Regions from separate parts of the Rahnella sp. BIGb0603 genome, predicted to be linked through region 1. Evidence: predicted binding sites of a transcription regulator. Region 1 holds the regulator's gene; each other region holds the start of a gene.
The links. The regulator sigma-54, encoded in region 1, starts transcription at its own class of promoters, with help from an activator protein. The targets are predictions, from matches to a motif close to GTTGGCACANNTTTCGCTNT.
Positions count from the first base shown of each region.

Region 1 (5,637 bases):
AAACACATTACCTGCGTAATGGTTGCTGATGGTGACCAGTTGTTAGGTGTGTTACATATGCACGATATGCTGCGCGCTGGCGTAGTTTAATTGAGGAATAGCCCGAATGAGTAATAGCGCAGCCTTGGTGGAGACCTGCTACGGTCCGGTCAGCGCCCACGTGCTGGAACGCGCCAAAGCCGTTCGCCTGCTGATTTGCGATGTGGACGGCGTCATGTCCGACGGCCTGATCTACATGGGAAATCAGGGCGAAGAGCTAAAAAGTTTTAACGTTCGCGACGGTTACGGTATCCGTTGCCTGCTGACATCTGACATTGAGGTCGCGATTATTACAGGCCGCAATGCAAAATTACTGGAAGATCGCGCTAAAACCCTCGGTATCCGCCACTTGTATCAGGGGCAATCGGATAAGCTTTTGGCCTTCCGCGAACTGTTAGATACACTGTCCCTGCGGGCCGAAGAAGTGGCTTATATCGGGGATGATCTGATTGACTGGCCGGTCATGGCCGAAGTCGGTCTTTCCGTGGCGGTTCAGGATGCACATCCGATCCTGTTGCCGAAGGCCGATTACGTTACCCGCATCGCTGGCGGGCGTGGCGCCGTACGCGAATTGTGTGATTTGATTCTGCTGGCGCAGGGTAAGCTGGAGGACGCCAAAGGGCTGTCGATATGAGTAAAACAAAACTTTGGATTATCCTTGTTCTGACGGCCATCGTTCTGGTTCTGGTGGGCTGGTCATTGTCTGATAGCAGCGATGACGCACCGCAGGCCGTTAACGATCAGGATCCCACTTACCAGACATCCCACACGGTCACGATGGTCTATGACCCAACGGGTAGCCTGACCTATAAACTGGTTTCGGACCAGGTAAAATACTACGCCGCCGATCAGGTGACATGGTTTACCAACCCGGTCGCGACCATGTTTGACAAGAATAAAACACCAACCTGGGTGCTGCGTTCTGATAAAGCCAAGTTGACTCAGGATAAGATGCTTTATCTTTACGGGCATGTGCAGGCTGATAGCCTGACGCCTGAGACATCACAGCTTCAAAGAATCAAAACGGATAATGCCCGGGTTAACCTGACGACACAGGACGTTGCCTCAGACGATGAAGTAACGCTTTATGGCACAGGTTTTACATCTAACGGCATGAAAATGCGCGGTAATCTGCGTGATAAGACAGCACAGCTGATCGAAAAGGTAACGACCTCTTATGAAATTCAAAGCAAAAAATAAAATCCGTGATCTCCTGATCGTCAGCTCGTTGTTAGCCGTGAGCATTCCGGCCTTCGCCTTAAAAGATGACACAACGAAACCGATCACCATTGATTCCGCCAATCAGGCGCTGGATGTGAACACCAACACGGCCACCTTCACCGGTAACGTCGTAGTCAATCAGGGCACTATTCAGGTGAAAGCCGATAAAGTTGTCGTGATCCGTCCTCAGGGCGTATCCGGCAAAGAAGTGGTGGAAGGTTACGGCAATCCGGTGACGTTTTACCAGATGCAGGACAACGGCAAGCCGGTAAAAGGCCATGCGCAGAAAGTCCGCTATGAAGTGGAAAACGATCTCGTGACCCTGACCGGTAACGCATACCTCGAACAGCTCGACAGCAACGTGAAAGGCGACCGTATTACCTATCTGGTGCAGAAACAGCAAATGGAAGCCTTCAGTGATAAAGGCAACCGCGTGACGACCGTTCTGGTTCCTTCGCAGCTGCAACAAAAAACGCCTGCCGCGGGCGGCCAGCCGACCAAAAAGAGTAACTGATATTTTATGGCAAAATTAATCGCAGAGAATCTGGCAAAAGCCTACAAAGGCCGCAAGGTTGTAGAAGATGTCAGCCTGATGGTGAACTCCGGCGAAATCGTCGGATTGCTGGGGCCAAACGGTGCGGGTAAAACCACCACCTTCTACATGGTCGTCGGGATTGTGCAACGTGATGCGGGCCGTATCATCGTTGACGATGAAGACATCAGCCTTTTGCCATTGCATACCCGCGCCCGTCGCGGCATTGGCTATCTTCCGCAGGAAGCCTCCATCTTCCGTCGTCTCAGCGTGTTTGATAACCTGATGGCCGTACTGCAGATCCGCGATGATCTGAACAAAGAACAGCGTAACGATCGCGCTAATGAACTGATGGAAGAGTTCCATATTTCTCATTTGCGCGATAACCTCGGTCAGTCCTTGTCCGGTGGTGAACGTCGCCGTGTTGAGATTGCCCGCGCACTGGCAGCGAATCCCAAGTTTATCCTGCTGGACGAACCTTTCGCCGGCGTTGACCCGATTTCCGTCATCGACATCAAAAAAATCATTGAGCATTTGCGTGACAGCGGCCTCGGCGTACTGATCACTGACCACAACGTTCGCGAAACTCTCGACGTTTGTGAGCGTGCCTATATCGTCAGTCAGGGGAAATTGATCGCCCACGGCACGCCAGCCGACATTCTTGCTGATGAACAGGTTAAACGCGTTTATCTTGGTGAAGAATTCCGTCTGTGATCTGTGCCGCCGGAACCGTGCCCGTTTCGACGTAAAGTCTGACGGGAGGTCTCTGACAGAAGTTACTCAGTTTGTAATCAACGGAAATAAAACCAAGATATGAAGCAAGGTTTGCAACTCAGACTCAGCCAACAACTGGCAATGACTCCTCAGTTACAACAGGCCATCCGCCTGTTGCAACTGTCCACGCTTGAGCTCCAACAGGAGATCCAACTCGCGCTGGAGAGCAACCCTCTGCTGGAACAAACCGACCTTCATGATGAAATCGATTCGGTAGAAGCCACCGACAACGAAGCGTTAGATACCCGCGAAGCGCTCGAGCAGAAAGACATGCCCGAAGAGTTGCCGCTGGACGCCACCTGGGACGAGATTTATACCGCGGGCACGCCTTCCGGCACCGGCAACGATTACAGTGACGACGAGCTGCCAATTTATCAGGGTGAAACCACGCAGACGCTTCAGGATTACCTGATGTGGCAGGTGGAGCTGACGCCGTTTTCCGACACCGATGCCGCGATTGCCACGTCCATTGTCGACGCGGTAGACGATACCGGTTATCTGACCGTTTCCCTTGACGACATCCTCGAAAGTATCGGTGACGACAACGTCAGCATGGACGAAGTGGAAGCCGTTTTAAAACGTGTGCAGCGTTTTGATCCGGTTGGTGTGGCGGCGCGTGACCTGCGTGATTGCCTGCTGATCCAGCTTTCACAATACGCAACAGATACGCCTTTCATCACCGAAGCGCGCCTGATTATCAGCGAACATCTGGATTTGCTGGCGAACCATGATTTCCGCGCACTTATGCGTTCAACCCGGCTAAAAGAAGATACACTGAAAGGAGCGATGCTTCTGATTCAGTCTCTTGATCCGCGTCCGGGACAATCGATCAACACCGGTGAATCCGAGTACGTGATCCCCGATGTGCTGGTGCGAAAAGTGTCAGGTGTCTGGACGGTAGAACTGAATTCCGACAGCATTCCGCGTCTTAAGATTAACCAGCAGTACGCCGCGATGGGCAATTCCGCGCGCAGCGACAGCGACGGGCAATTTATCCGCAGCAACCTGCAGGAAGCCAAGTGGTTAATCAAAAGCCTGGAAAGCCGTAATGACACGCTGTTGAAAGTCACGCGCTGTATCGTTGAGCAGCAGCAGGCGTTCTTTGAACTGGGTGAAGAATTTATGAAGCCTATGGTGCTGGCCGATATCGCCAGCGCCGTAGAAATGCACGAATCGACGATTTCACGCGTGACGACGCAGAAGTTTCTGCACAGCCCGCGTGGAATTTTCGAACTGAAGTATTTCTTTTCCAGCCATGTCAGTACAGACAGCGGCGGCGAGGCATCGTCAACCGCGATCCGGGCGCTGGTGAAGAAATTAATCGCAGCGGAGAATCCTGTAAAACCGCTCAGTGACAGTAAGTTAGCCACCCTCCTTTCCGATCAGGGAATTATGGTGGCACGACGAACCGTCGCCAAATACCGAGAGTCTTTGTCCATCCCGCCCTCAAACCAACGTAAACAGTTAGTTTGACCTCAACAGAGAAGGAAGACATTATGCAGCTCAACATTACCGGACATCACATTGAGATCACGGATCCCCTGAGAGAATTCATCACGTCGAAGCTGGCCAAGCTTGAACAGTATTTCGACCGGATAAATCAGGTGTATGTGGTGTTGAGCGTTGAAAAGGTGCAGAAAGTAGCGGAAGCCACTTTGCATGTGAACGGAGGCGAGTTGCATGCCACCTCGGAGCATCAGGATATGTACGCGGCAATTGACGGCCTGGTTGATAAACTGGCTCGTCAGCTGAACAAGCACAAAGACAAACTGAAACAGCACTGACATTCATGTAGCCAACCCTGTGCTACAAACCTTCGGGCATCGGCTTGTGACCTTCGGGAAACGAGCCGATATAGCTTTAAGGGTGAAACAGCGCCAAAGTGAAGATGACATGATTAACGATACTGCAATGCAATTAACGTCGGTGCTTAATGCCGAATGCACCAAAAGCGGCGTTCATTGCGCCAGCAAAAAACGCGCACTGGAAATCATCAGTGAGCTGGCGGCCAAACAGCTAAATTTATCACCGCAGGTGATTTTTGACGCCATTTTGACCCGTGAACGCATGGGCAGCACCGGGATCGGTGCCGGGATCGCTATTCCGCACGGAAAGCTGGAAGAAGACACTTTACGTGCCGTCGGGGTGTTCATTCAGCTTGAGCAGCCGATCGCTTTTGACGCTATCGATAATCAGCCTGTGGATTTGCTTTTTGCCTTGCTGGTTCCGGCAGATCAATGTAAAACCCATTTACATACCTTGTCTTTAGTCGCCAAAAAACTGGCGGATAAAGGGGTGTGTCGTCGTCTGCGCGGAGCGCAAAGTGACGAAGAACTGTTCCAGATAATGACTGAAAACGAATAAATTACTGATTCCCGGTTGCGCGCCGGGAAAATGAATTCTGAACACTGAATGCCAGGGGAGTGACACCATGGTGCTGATGATTGTCAGCGGCCGTTCCGGTTCCGGGAAGTCGGTTGCCCTAAGGGCATTGGAAGACATGGGTTTTTACTGTGTGGATAACCTGCCGGTGGTGTTGTTGCCGCAGCTCGCCCAGACACTTGTTGAACGCAATACGTCTGCGGCCGTCAGCATTGACGTTCGCAACATGCCAGAAACACCGGAAGTTTATGAGCATGCGATGTCACAGCTGCCGGAAAGCTTCTCGCCACAGCTGCTGTTCCTCGACGCTGACCGTAATACCCTGATCCGCCGTTACAGCGACACCCGTCGTCTGCACCCGCTCTCCAGCAAAAACCTGTCCCTTGAAAGTGCAATCGATGAAGAAGCCGATTTGCTGGAGCCTTTGCGCTCTTCCGCGGATCTGATCATCGACACCTCCGAGATGTCCGTTCACGAACTGGCAGAAATGCTGCGTACGCGCCTGCTGGGCAAACGCGAACGTGAACTGACCATGGTCTTTGAATCCTTTGGTTTTAAACACGGTATTCCGATTGATGCGGATTACGTTTTCGACGTGCGTTTCCTGCCGAACCCGCACTGGGATCCGAAACTGCGTCCAATGACCGGCCTCGACAAACCGGTCGCTGCGTTCCTCGACCGTCATACCG
Region 1 covers NZ_JANUEX010000007.1:149,472-155,108, reverse strand. Annotated here, with positions in the region: gene kdsD (arabinose-5-phosphate isomerase KdsD) at 1-90, shown strand, start outside; gene kdsC (3-deoxy-manno-octulosonate-8-phosphatase KdsC) at 107-673, shown strand; gene lptC (LPS export ABC transporter periplasmic protein LptC) at 670-1,239, shown strand; gene lptA (lipopolysaccharide ABC transporter substrate-binding protein LptA) at 1,217-1,774, shown strand; gene lptB (LPS export ABC transporter ATP-binding protein) at 1,781-2,506, shown strand; gene rpoN (RNA polymerase factor sigma-54) at 2,606-4,039, shown strand; gene hpf (ribosome hibernation promoting factor) at 4,063-4,350, shown strand; gene ptsN (PTS IIA-like nitrogen regulatory protein PtsN) at 4,460-4,930, shown strand; gene rapZ (RNase adapter RapZ) at 4,998-5,637, shown strand, end outside.

Region 2 (5,637 bases), on a different contig from region 1:
GGTCTTGCAGGCTGAACAGTGCGAATGCAACTGCTTTACCCTGACCGTTGGAAATCAGAACGCCATTCTGACGCTGACCGATTTCGCCCTGACGGACGTCGTCGTAGTGGCTGAACGTGGAGTACAGCAGACCGGTACCTGAAGTCATGGTCATGAATTCAGTACGGAAGCCGATCAGGCCACGTGCTGGGATCAGGTAATCAAGACGGATACGACCTTTGCCGTCTGGGATCATGTCTTTGACATCGCCTTTACGCTCACCCATGGCCTGCATGACAGAACCCTGGTGTTGCTCTTCGATATCCAGTGTCACGTTCTCGAATGGCTCTTGCATGCGGCCATCGATTTTACGGTTGATTACTTTAGGACGGGAAACCGCCAGCTCGAAACCTTCACGACGCATGTTTTCGATCAGAACCGACAGGTGAAGTTCACCACGGCCTGAAACGCGGAATGCATCAGCATCTTCAGTTTCTTCAACACGCAATGCTACGTTGTGCACCAGTTCTTTGTTCAGACGGTCAAGGATCTGACGTGAAGTCACATACTTACCTTCTTTACCACAGAACGGAGAGGTGTTAACGCAGAAGTACATGGTAACGGTTGGTTCATCAACGCTCAGCGCTGGCAGAGCTTCAACATTTGCCGGGTCACAGATAGTGTCGGAAATGTTCAGCTCACCCAAACCGGTGATCGCGATGATATCGCCAGCTTCAGCAACGGTCGCTTCGATACGCTCAAGACCCATGTGGGTCAGAACTTTACCGACTTTACCGTTACGGGTTTTACCTTCGCTGTCGATCACAGTGATCTGCTGGTTAGGTTTAACAGTACCGCGTTTGATACGACCGATGCCGATGACGCCAACATAGTTGTTGTAGTCCAGCTGAGAGATTTGCATCTGGAAAGGTGCTTCCATCTCAACTTGTGGCGGAGATACGTGGTCAACAATCGCCTGGTACAGCGGGGTCATGTCTTCGGCCATATCGTTATGGTCGTTACCCGCGATACCCATCAGTGCAGATGCATAGATGATTGGGAAATCGAGTTGTTCGTCAGTTGCGTCCAGGTTTACGAACAGGTCAAAGACCTGATCAACAACCCAGTCAGGACGCGCGCCAGGGCGGTCAACTTTGTTGATTACCACGATCGGCTTCAGACCATTAGCGAATGCTTTTTTGGTCACGAAACGGGTTTGCGGCATTGGGCCATCCATTGCATCCACAACCAGCAGCACCGAGTCGACCATTGACATCACACGCTCTACCTCACCGCCGAAGTCGGCGTGTCCTGGGGTATCCACGATGTTGATGCGGTAGTCTTTCCAATTAATGGCGGTGTTTTTTGCGAGGATGGTAATCCCACGCTCTTTCTCCAAATCGTTGGAGTCCATTACGCGTTCGGTAGCTTCTACACGTTCTCCGAAAGTACCGGATTGTTGCAGCAGCTTGTCGACCAGGGTGGTTTTACCATGGTCAACGTGGGCAATAATGGCGATGTTACGCAAATTTTCGATCACAGCTTTGCCTCAGGCATTAGAAATAGCGCGCTATTGTACACGTATTAAGCGAGGTTCTAAACAAGATCACAAGGATCTTGTTGAAACAACTTGTGGATGGCTACTTTGTGATCCCTTTCACGGTGCAAAAGAACCCCTGAACCATTATGACGCACCTTTTTGGTGCCTTGCATCTCACGATTAGCACCATTGTAGTGCAGAAATTCCGTTATGGTGCATACTTATCGAGTGCAAAAGCCCTGTAAAATGGCGTTGTTTGCATTTTCTCAAAGTTGGCACACTTTTCGCTAATAGTTTTTAGAGTAAAAATTTTTTAGGGTAAAAAGTTTTTACTGGGTGAAAGAGTCTGACCAGACAAATAATAGTGCTGTTTAGGCCACACGCCAGTTCAAGTAAAGCTGTTATTTCCAACTAAAGACCAAAAATGGTTATTCGTTCCACGACGATAATGAGAAATTCGGGAGAACTAGTATGTCCGCTGAACACGTTTTGACGATGCTGAATGAGCATGAAGTGAAATTCGTAGATTTACGTTTCACAGATACCAAAGGCAAAGAACAGCACGTCACCATTCCTGCACACCAGGTTAGCGCTGACTTCTTCGAAGAAGGCAAAATGTTTGATGGCTCTTCAATCGGTGGCTGGAAAGGCATTAACGAATCTGACATGGTTTTGATGCCAGATGCGAGCACTGCTGTTCTTGACCCGTTCTACGAAGAAACCACGCTGATCATTCGTTGCGACATCCTTGAGCCAACTACGCTGCAAGGTTATGACCGCGACCCTCGTTCTACTGCAAAACGTGCAGAAGATTTCCTGCGCTCTTCTGGTATCGCGGACACCGTTCTGTTCGGGCCAGAGCCAGAGTTCTTCCTGTTTGATGATGTGCGCTTCGGCAGCAGCATCTCCGGTTCCCACGTTGCTATCGATGATATCGAAGGCGCATGGAACTCAAGCACCAAATACGAAGGTGGCAACAAAGGTCACCGTCCTGCTGTGAAAGGCGGTTACTTCCCGGTTCCTCCGGTCGACTCCTCCCAGGATCTGCGTTCAACCATGTGTCTGACCATGGAAGAAATGGGTCTGGTTGTTGAAGCTCACCACCACGAAGTAGCAACTGCTGGCCAGAACGAAGTGGCAACCCGCTTCAACACGCTGACCAAAAAAGCTGACGAAATCCAAATCTACAAATACGTGGTTCACAACGTGGCTCACGCATTTGGAAAAACTGCGACCTTCATGCCAAAACCAATGTTTGGCGATAACGGTTCCGGTATGCACTGCCACATGTCTCTGTCCAAGAACGGTAACAACCTGTTCGCTGGCGACAAATACGGCGGCCTGTCTGAAATGGCACTGTTCTACATCGGCGGTATCATCAAGCACGCTAAAGCAATCAATGCCTACGCTAACCCGACAACCAACTCCTACAAGCGTTTGGTTCCGGGCTACGAAGCACCCGTGATGCTGGCGTATTCTGCGCGTAACCGTTCTGCCTCTATCCGTATTCCACACGTATCCAGCCCTAAAGCCATGCGTATCGAAGCACGCTTCCCTGATCCAGCGGCTAACCCATACCTGGCGTTTGCTGCACTGATGATGGCCGGCCTGGACGGTATCATCAACAAGATCCACCCTGGCGACGCGATGGATAAAAACCTGTATGACCTGCCACCGGAAGAAGAAGCAGAAATTCCAAAAGTTGCAGGTTCACTGGAAGAAGCTCTGAACGCACTGAACGAAGACCGCGAGTTCCTGACCCGTGGCGGCGTGTTCACTGATGACGCTATCGATGCTTACATCGGTCTGCGTAAAGAAGAAATGGATCGTGTGCGTATGACTCCGCACCCTGTTGAGTTCGAACTGTACTACAGCGTTTAATTTCTGATTAAACCCTGAACTCAGCGCCAGCTGTTGATCTGGCGCTGAGCGTAATACCCGACTGATGGCCTGGTTGTAACAAAGCCTTTAGCGTCAAAATTAAGTAAGACGATTTTATTTGTTGCCGTGGAAACTTTCAGCCCATCTCCGGATGGGCTTTTTTCTCCACACTCTTTCCTGCTTAACCCCTCTGGCCCGTGATTTCGCCGGGTAGCGAGATAAAATGCACCAATCAGGTGCGGGAGACTGCGGTATGGCAACTGGCAAGCTGCCCGATGCTGGGCAGATCCTGAATTCCTTAATCAACAGCGTTCTGTTATTGGACGACGAATTGGCTGTGCATTACGCCAATCCAGCCGCTCAGCAGTTACTGGCGCAAAGTTCCCGCAAACTCTTTGGTACCCCTTTGCCGGAACTGGTGGGATATTTTTCGCTCAATATCGACTTAATGCGTGAAAGTCTGACAGCCGGACAGGGCTTTACAGACAGCGAAGTGACTCTGGTTGTCGATGGCCGCGCGCACGTACTATCACTGACTGCGCAGATGCTACCGGAAGGTTTTATTCTGGTCGAACTGGCGCCGATGGATAATCAGCGACGCCTCAGTCAGGAACAATTGCAGCATGCTCAACAGGTTGCAGCACGGGATTTGATCCGCGGCCTGGCCCATGAAATCAAAAACCCGCTTGGCGGGCTGCGTGGTGCCGCCCAGTTATTATCCAGAGCACTGCCCGATCCGGCTCTGCTGGAATACACCAAAGTCATTATTGAGCAGGCCGACCGTCTGCGTAATCTGGTTGATCGCCTGCTGGGGCCACAACGCCCAAGCCAGCACGTCACACAAAGCATTCATCAGGTTGCCGAACGTGTTTGCCAGCTGGTGTCGATGGAAAAACCGGATAACGTTCAGCTGGTCAGAGACTATGACCCGAGCCTGCCAGAACTGGCGCACGATCCGGATCAGATAGAACAGATTTTGCTGAACATCACCCGCAACGCATTGCAGGCGCTCGGGGACGAAGGCGGCACAATTACTTTGCGCACACGCACGGCTTTCCAGATTACGTTACACGGCGTGCGTTATCGTCTGGTGGCCCGTATCGATATTGAAGATGACGGCCCTGGCGTACCGGCGCATTTGCAGGACACCCTTTTTTACCCCATGGTCAGTGGCCGCGAAGGGGGCACCGGTTTGGGCCTCTCCATCGCGCGCAGTTTGATTGATCAGCATTCGGGTAAAGTTGAATTTAACAGTTGGCCAGGACACACCGAATTCTCGGTTTTCCTGCCTATTCGCCAGTGAGGTTATTATGCAACGAGGGATAGTCTGGATCGTCGATGACGATAGCTCCATCCGCTGGGTACTTGAACGCGCGCTCACTGGAGCCGGTTTAACCTGCACCACGTTTGACAGCGGCAATGAAGTGCTTGATGCCATTGCGACTCAAACCCCTGACGTTTTGTTATCAGATATCCGTATGCCCGGCATGGACGGTTTAGCGCTGTTAAAACAGATTAAACAGCGCCATCCGATGCTTCCGGTCATCATAATGACAGCGCATTCCGATCTGGATGCCGCGGTCAGCGCCTATCAGCAAGGTGCGTTTGATTATCTGCCAAAACCGTTCGATATCGACGAAGCCGTTGCGCTTGTCGAGCGTGCGATCAGTCATTATCAGGAACAACAACAACCCGCGCGCAGCCAGCCCGCCAGTGGCCCGACAGCTGATATTATTGGTGAAGCGCCAGCCATGCAGGACGTGTTCCGTATCATCGGCCGTTTATCACGCTCTTCAATCAGCGTGCTGATAAACGGGGAATCCGGAACCGGTAAAGAGCTGGTCGCCCATGCTTTGCATCGTCACAGCCCGCGCGCCAAAGCACCGTTTATCGCTCTGAATATGGCAGCAATCCCGAAAGACCTGATTGAGTCCGAATTATTTGGCCACGAAAAAGGCGCATTTACCGGGGCGAATACCATCCGCCAGGGACGTTTTGAGCAGGCCGATAACGGCACGCTGTTCCTCGATGAAATCGGTGATATGCCGCTCGACGTGCAAACCCGTCTTCTGCGCGTGCTGGCAGACGGGCAGTTCTATCGGGTCGGCGGCTATGCGCCGGTAAAAGTGGATGTCAGGATTATCGCGGCTACCCACCAGAATCTGGAGTTACGGGTTCAGGAAGGCAAATTCCGTGAGGACTTATTCCACCGTCTGAACGTGATCCGCGTCCATCTG
Region 2 covers NZ_JANUEX010000013.1:10,874-16,510, reverse strand. Annotated here, with positions in the region: gene typA (ribosome-dependent GTPase TypA) at 1-1,519, opposite strand, end outside; gene glnA (glutamate--ammonia ligase) at 1,991-3,400, shown strand; gene glnL (nitrogen regulation protein NR(II)) at 3,654-4,703, shown strand; gene glnG (nitrogen regulation protein NR(I)) at 4,711-5,637, shown strand, end outside.
Region 2: glnA (glutamate--ammonia ligase) is a predicted target of sigma-54. The motif match lies at 1,791-1,810, and genes of this name have one in related genera.

Region 3 (5,637 bases), on a different contig from region 1:
TTGATGCGGGTGGCGAGGGCGTCGAGATACTGCGGATCCAGCAGGCTTTGCGCGTCCTGCGTCATCATGCGCGGATCGGTGATATAGCGGTCGCGCAGGCCGAACGCCAGCTTGGTGGCTTCGACAATGCTGTGTATCGTCGCGCTTTCATCCATGGTTTCGAGCGGCAGACGGTCAGTCAGACCGAGGATCGCGAGTGAAACTAACCCCTGCGTCGGCGGTGTCAGGTTGTATATTTCGCCTTTGCTGTGTTTGAGACGCAGCGGCACGCAGCGCCGGGGCTTGTAAGCGGCCAGATCGGCACGGGTGACCGGCATGCCGAGCCTTTCCATGTCGGCGGCCATATTGTCGGCCAGTTCACCGCGATAGAAACTGTTCAGCCCGTCTTCGCACAGCATGGATAACGTCTGTGCCAGCTGCGGCTGGGTGAAGCGGTTACCGGCGCGCGGCACTTCGCCGTTCGGTATAAAAACGTCGGCAAACGCGGGGAAGTCTTTCAGCTCATGTTGCTTGGCACGGGTGGCAGCTTCCTGAGAAGCCGTTACCGGAATGCCATCAGCGGCGTAACGGATGGCATCGCGCAGCAGGCGTGAAAGGGGTTTTTGATCGCCACCAAATTCAGCCGACACATTCAGCGCTTCCTGCCAGCCGCCGACCGTGCCTGCGACCGTCAGTGCCGCTTTCGGCCCACGGTGCGGAATATGCGATTCCCCGGTGTAGAAATCGAGAGAGGCCAGCGAGCCGGCGGCACCGCTGGCGTCTATCGCCACCGGATTGCCCTGCGGCGGCACAATCAGCCAGAAACCGTCGCCGCCCAGTCCGTTCATGTGCGGATAGACCACCGCAATTGTTGCGGCTGCGGCCACCATCGCCTCGATGGCATTACCGCCTTCCCTCAGTACCGCAAGCGCACTCTGGCTTGCCAGATGATGAGGTGTGACCGCCATGCCCAGCGGCGCGCTGTTACTGTTAATCATGCGATGTCCTTTTTTGAGACGCTTTTTTATGCTGCCCGCGCTTGCAGGGTTGTGGGCGCGTAGGGATAGAATTAAGCAAGAGGTGTTCCACATCGGCAGAGTCTTGCGTTTTTCACGCTAATTTCTATTGCACTGGCAAGCATAGTGCATGGTATGTTCCGATGAAACATTGGTTACAAAAGGGCCAGAGATGAAACAGATTGATGAGCGTCTGCGTGACCATTACGCAGAACTGACACCGCAGGAACAGCGGGTGGCCGACTTTATTTTTGCCAGCATCGACGACCTGATGAGTTACAACAGCGCAGAGCTGGCGCGGCTCAGCGGCGTGTCGAAAGCCACGGTCAGCCGCCTGTTCAAACGTCTCGGTTACCCGAGCTATCGTGATATGCGCGATGAAATGCGCACCCTGCGCCAGAGCGGAATGCCGCTGACTGACAGCCGTGACGCGGTGCAAGGTAACACCTTGTTATCACGGCACTATAAGCAGGAAATGGCGAATCTTACGCAGTGGATTAACCAGATTGATAGCGCTCAGTTTGGTGCGCTGATTTCAGCGCTGAGTCAGGCGCGACAGGTGCGCCTGCTGGGCTTTCGCAACAGTTATCCGGTGGCATTGCATCTGCGCCAGCAACTGATTCAGGTGCGGGCAGGTGTAATGATGATGCCGCAACCGGGGCAGACGCTGGCGGAAGAACTGGTGGATCTCACCGCGCAGGACGTGGTGATTTTCGTGGCCTTCCGCCGCAGGCCGCGCATGGCGAAGGAAATACTGACGCAGTTACAGTCAGCTGGCGTACCGGTGCTGCTGATTTGCGAGCCTCAGGCGCAGACGCTGACCCCGCTCGCCACCTGGCATCTGGCCGCGCCGCTCGACAGCGTTTCGGCGTTTGACAGCTACTCTTCTGCCATGAGTCTGGCGAATTTACTCAGCAATGCGTTGTTGCACGATATGCTCGCGTCAGGCCGTCAGCGTATTCATCAGATAAGCGATATGTATAACGCGCTGGATGAGCTGGAGCAGCGCTGATTCCCGTTTACAGAACAAACTGAGCGCTTTTCTGGTGCTTTCGCACAATTTTAGTGCGTATGTGTTTTCATAGACTCCCATTTTTTGCCCTGATTCAGGGCAAAAAAACCACTTCTGATCCCGCCAGCATTTTTATAATCCCTTGTCATACCGTGACTTTGCGCACATTTTTTCTGCGGCGTTGCTTTTGGCACATTCGTTGCAAAGTTTTAAATATAAGAATCTATCGTTCCAAAAACTTTTCACCGGAGATAATCTATGAACATGAATAAACGGCTGTTGGCTTGGGCAGGTGCGGCAATGCTGGTGCTTCAGGCATCCGGCGTGATGGCCGATCAGTTGCAGGATATTCAGAAGCGCGGCGTGCTGCGCGTGGCCGTACCGCAGGATTTCCCGCCGTTTGGTTCGGTGAGCAAGGATTTGCAGCCGGAAGGTTATGACATCGACATGGCGCAGTATCTGGCCGATAAGATGAAACTTAAGTTGCAACTTGTTCCGGTCACCAGCGCCAACCGCGTGCCTTATCTGCAAACGGATAAAGTCGATCTGGTCATTTCCAGCCTCGGCAAAAATGCTGAGCGCGAAAAAGTGATCGACTTCAGCAACGCTTACGCACCGTTTTTCCTCGGCGTGTTTGGCGCGCAGGGGGACAAACTGGCGGATCTGAAAGAACTGTCCGGTAAAACCATCGGCGTGACCCGCGGGGCGGTGGAAGATCTGGCGCTGACCGATGTGGCACCAAAAGACGCCAAAATACAGCGTTACGAAGACAACAACACCACGCTGTCGGCCTACCTGTCCGGTCAGGTGGAATACATCGCGACGGGTAATCTGGTGGTGGCAGCGGTGGCCCGTATGAATCCGGCCAAAGCCCCGGTATCGAAAGTCATGCTGAAAGATTCGCCGTGCTACGTCGGGCTGCGTAAAGACGAACCGGCGCTGAAAGACAAAGTGAATGAACTGATCGCCGAAGGCATTAAAGATAAGACGCTGAACACGCTGTCTGAAAAATGGATGAAGGCACCGCTGCCGGCTTCCATCGGCGCGTGATCAGGGCTTTGACGGAGATCTTTCATGACCTATCAGCTTAACTTTAGCGCGCTGTGGCCTTACATGCCGGAACTGCTGGCCGGATTATGGACCACCATTGAGCTGACGGTACTGGCGACGGTTGGCGGTGTCGCAATAGGAATTTGCGGCGCAGCCATCCGCTGCGGCAACCATAAAATTCTGCGGACCGTCTGGGGCATGTATGTCGAAGCCATCCGTAATACGCCGTTTGTTGTGCAGTTATTTTTCATCGTCTTTGGCCTGCCTGCCATCGGCCTGAAGATGACCGCAGGTGAAGCGGCGTTGCTGGCGATGCTGATTAACCTCGGGGCTTACAGCACCGAAATTATCCGCGCCGGTATTCAGGTGACGCCGAAAGGCCAGTGGGAAGCCGGACGCGTGCTGGGATTAACCCGCAGCCAGACATTCCTGCGCATCGTGCTGCCACCGTCGCTGAAACGTATTTATCCGTCGCTGGTCAGCCAGTGCATTATCGTGATGCTCGGATCTTCCGTGGTATCGCAGGTGTCCTATGAAGAACTGACGTTTGCGGCGAACTTAATTCAGTCGCGCACTTTCCTCAGTTTTGAAGTGTATCTGGTCACCACGTTATTTTATTTGTTGTTATCGGTTGCGATGCGTCAGCTGTTGCTGCTGGCCGGACGCCGGGTCTTTGGGAGTGAAAACTGATGATGACTTTCACCGACTGGGACATTGTCCGCAATCTCCTGCTGGCGGCCCGCTGGACCTTGCTGCTGTCGCTGACCGCATTTATTGGCGGTACGCTGGTGACCTTGCCGCTGCTGTTGCTGCGCCTGACTAAACGCCGCTGGCCGACGCGTTTTGTGCGTCTTTATTCCGAATTGTTTCAGGGTACGCCGCTGCTGATGCAGCTGTTCCTGGCGTTTTTCGGGCTTGGCCTGTTTGGTATCAACGTCAGTCCGTGGACGGCTGCCGCGCTGGCGCTCACGCTCTACACCAGCGCCTATCTGGTGGATATCTGGAGTGGCAGTATTGCCGCGTTACCGAAGGGCCAGTGGGAAGCGTCGCGCTGTCTGGGTCTGAATTTCGGCCAAACGTTATGGCGTGTTATCACCCCGCAGGCGCTGCGGATTGCCATCGCGCCAACCGTCGGGTTTTCCGTGCAGGTGGTGAAAGGCACCGCGCTGGCCTCAATTATCGGTTTTGTCGAGCTGACCAAAGCCGGAACCATGCTCAACAACGTGACGTATGAGCCGTTCAAAGTGTTCGGATTAGTGGCGCTGGGCTACTTCCTGATGTGCTATCCGCTGTCGCGTTACAGCCAGCATTTAGAAAAATCATTGCGTGGAGAGAAACAGTAATGCCACTGATCACCATCAATCAGGTTCAGAAGTTTTACGGTCAGAACCACGTGCTGAAAGGCGTGGATCTGGATATCGACAGCGGCGAAGTGATTTCGATTATCGGCCGCAGCGGTTCAGGGAAAAGCACGCTGTTGCGCTGCATGAACGGGCTGGAAGGCTATCAGGAAGGCAGTATCAAACTGGGCGGAATGACCATCACCGACCGCGATTCTCAGGCGCGCGATATCAGCCGTTCCGTTGGCATGGTGTTCCAGAGCTTTAATCTGTTCCCGCATATGACTGCGCTGGAAAACGTCATGCTGGCGCCGCGCCGCGTACTGAAAAAGTCCGCCGCCGAATGCCGGGAACTGGCCGCGCAGATGCTGGCGAAAGTCGGACTGGCAGATCGCATGGATTATTACCCGTCGAATCTTTCCGGCGGCCAGCAGCAACGCGTGGCCATTGCCCGTGCGCTGGCGATGAACCCGAAAGTGCTGCTGTGTGATGAAATCACCTCGGCACTGGATCCGGAATTAGTCGGCGAAGTATTGAAAGTGCTCGAGCAACTGGCGAAAGAAGGCATGACGCTGGTGCTGGTGACGCATGAAATGAATTTTGCCCGTGAAGTGGGCGACCGCGTGGTGTTTATGCATCAGGGCACCGTGTGGGAACAGGGCGAAAGCCGCGCGCTGTTTGCTAATCCGCAAACTCCCGAGTTAAGACAGTTTATCGCATCCGTACGCGGCCTGAATGAGGCTGCTGCAAGCTAACAGTGTAAAGGATTAACTATGTCAGATTTCATCTCTCCCGGACAAATCAACCCGCCAACCCGTCTGCTGATGGGGCCGGGGCCAATCAACGCCGATCCGCGCGTGCTGCGGGCGATGGCGAGCCAGCTGGTCGGGCAATATGACCCGGTGATGACCGGCTACATGAACGAAGTGATGGCGCTGTACCGCGCGCTGTATAAAACCGAAAACCCGTGGACCTTACTGATCGACGGCACTTCACGCGCCGGTATCGAAGCCGTGCTGCTTTCCGGTATTCGTCCGGGCGACAAAGTGCTGGTGCCGGTGTTTGGCCGTTTCGGACATCTGCTGTGTGAAATCGCCCGCCGGTGCCGCGCCGAAGTGCATACGATTGAAGCGCCGTGGGGTGAAGTGTTTGACCCGCAGCAAATCGAAGATGCGATTAAATCAGTAAAACCGCGCTGGCTGCTGACCGTGCAGGGCGACACGTCCACCACCATGCTCCA
Region 3 covers NZ_JANUEX010000003.1:34,156-39,792, forward strand. Annotated here, with positions in the region: gene M2403_RS08510 (gamma-glutamyltransferase family protein) at 1-977, opposite strand, end outside; gene M2403_RS08515 (MurR/RpiR family transcriptional regulator) at 1,168-2,007, shown strand; gene M2403_RS08520 (transporter substrate-binding domain-containing protein) at 2,266-3,057, shown strand; gene M2403_RS08525 (amino acid ABC transporter permease) at 3,082-3,747, shown strand; gene M2403_RS08530 (amino acid ABC transporter permease) at 3,750-4,400, shown strand; gene M2403_RS08535 (amino acid ABC transporter ATP-binding protein) at 4,400-5,152, shown strand; gene M2403_RS08540 (alanine--glyoxylate aminotransferase family protein) at 5,171-5,637, shown strand, end outside.
Region 3: M2403_RS08510 (gamma-glutamyltransferase family protein) is a predicted target of sigma-54. The motif match lies at 1,050-1,069, and genes of this name have one in related genera.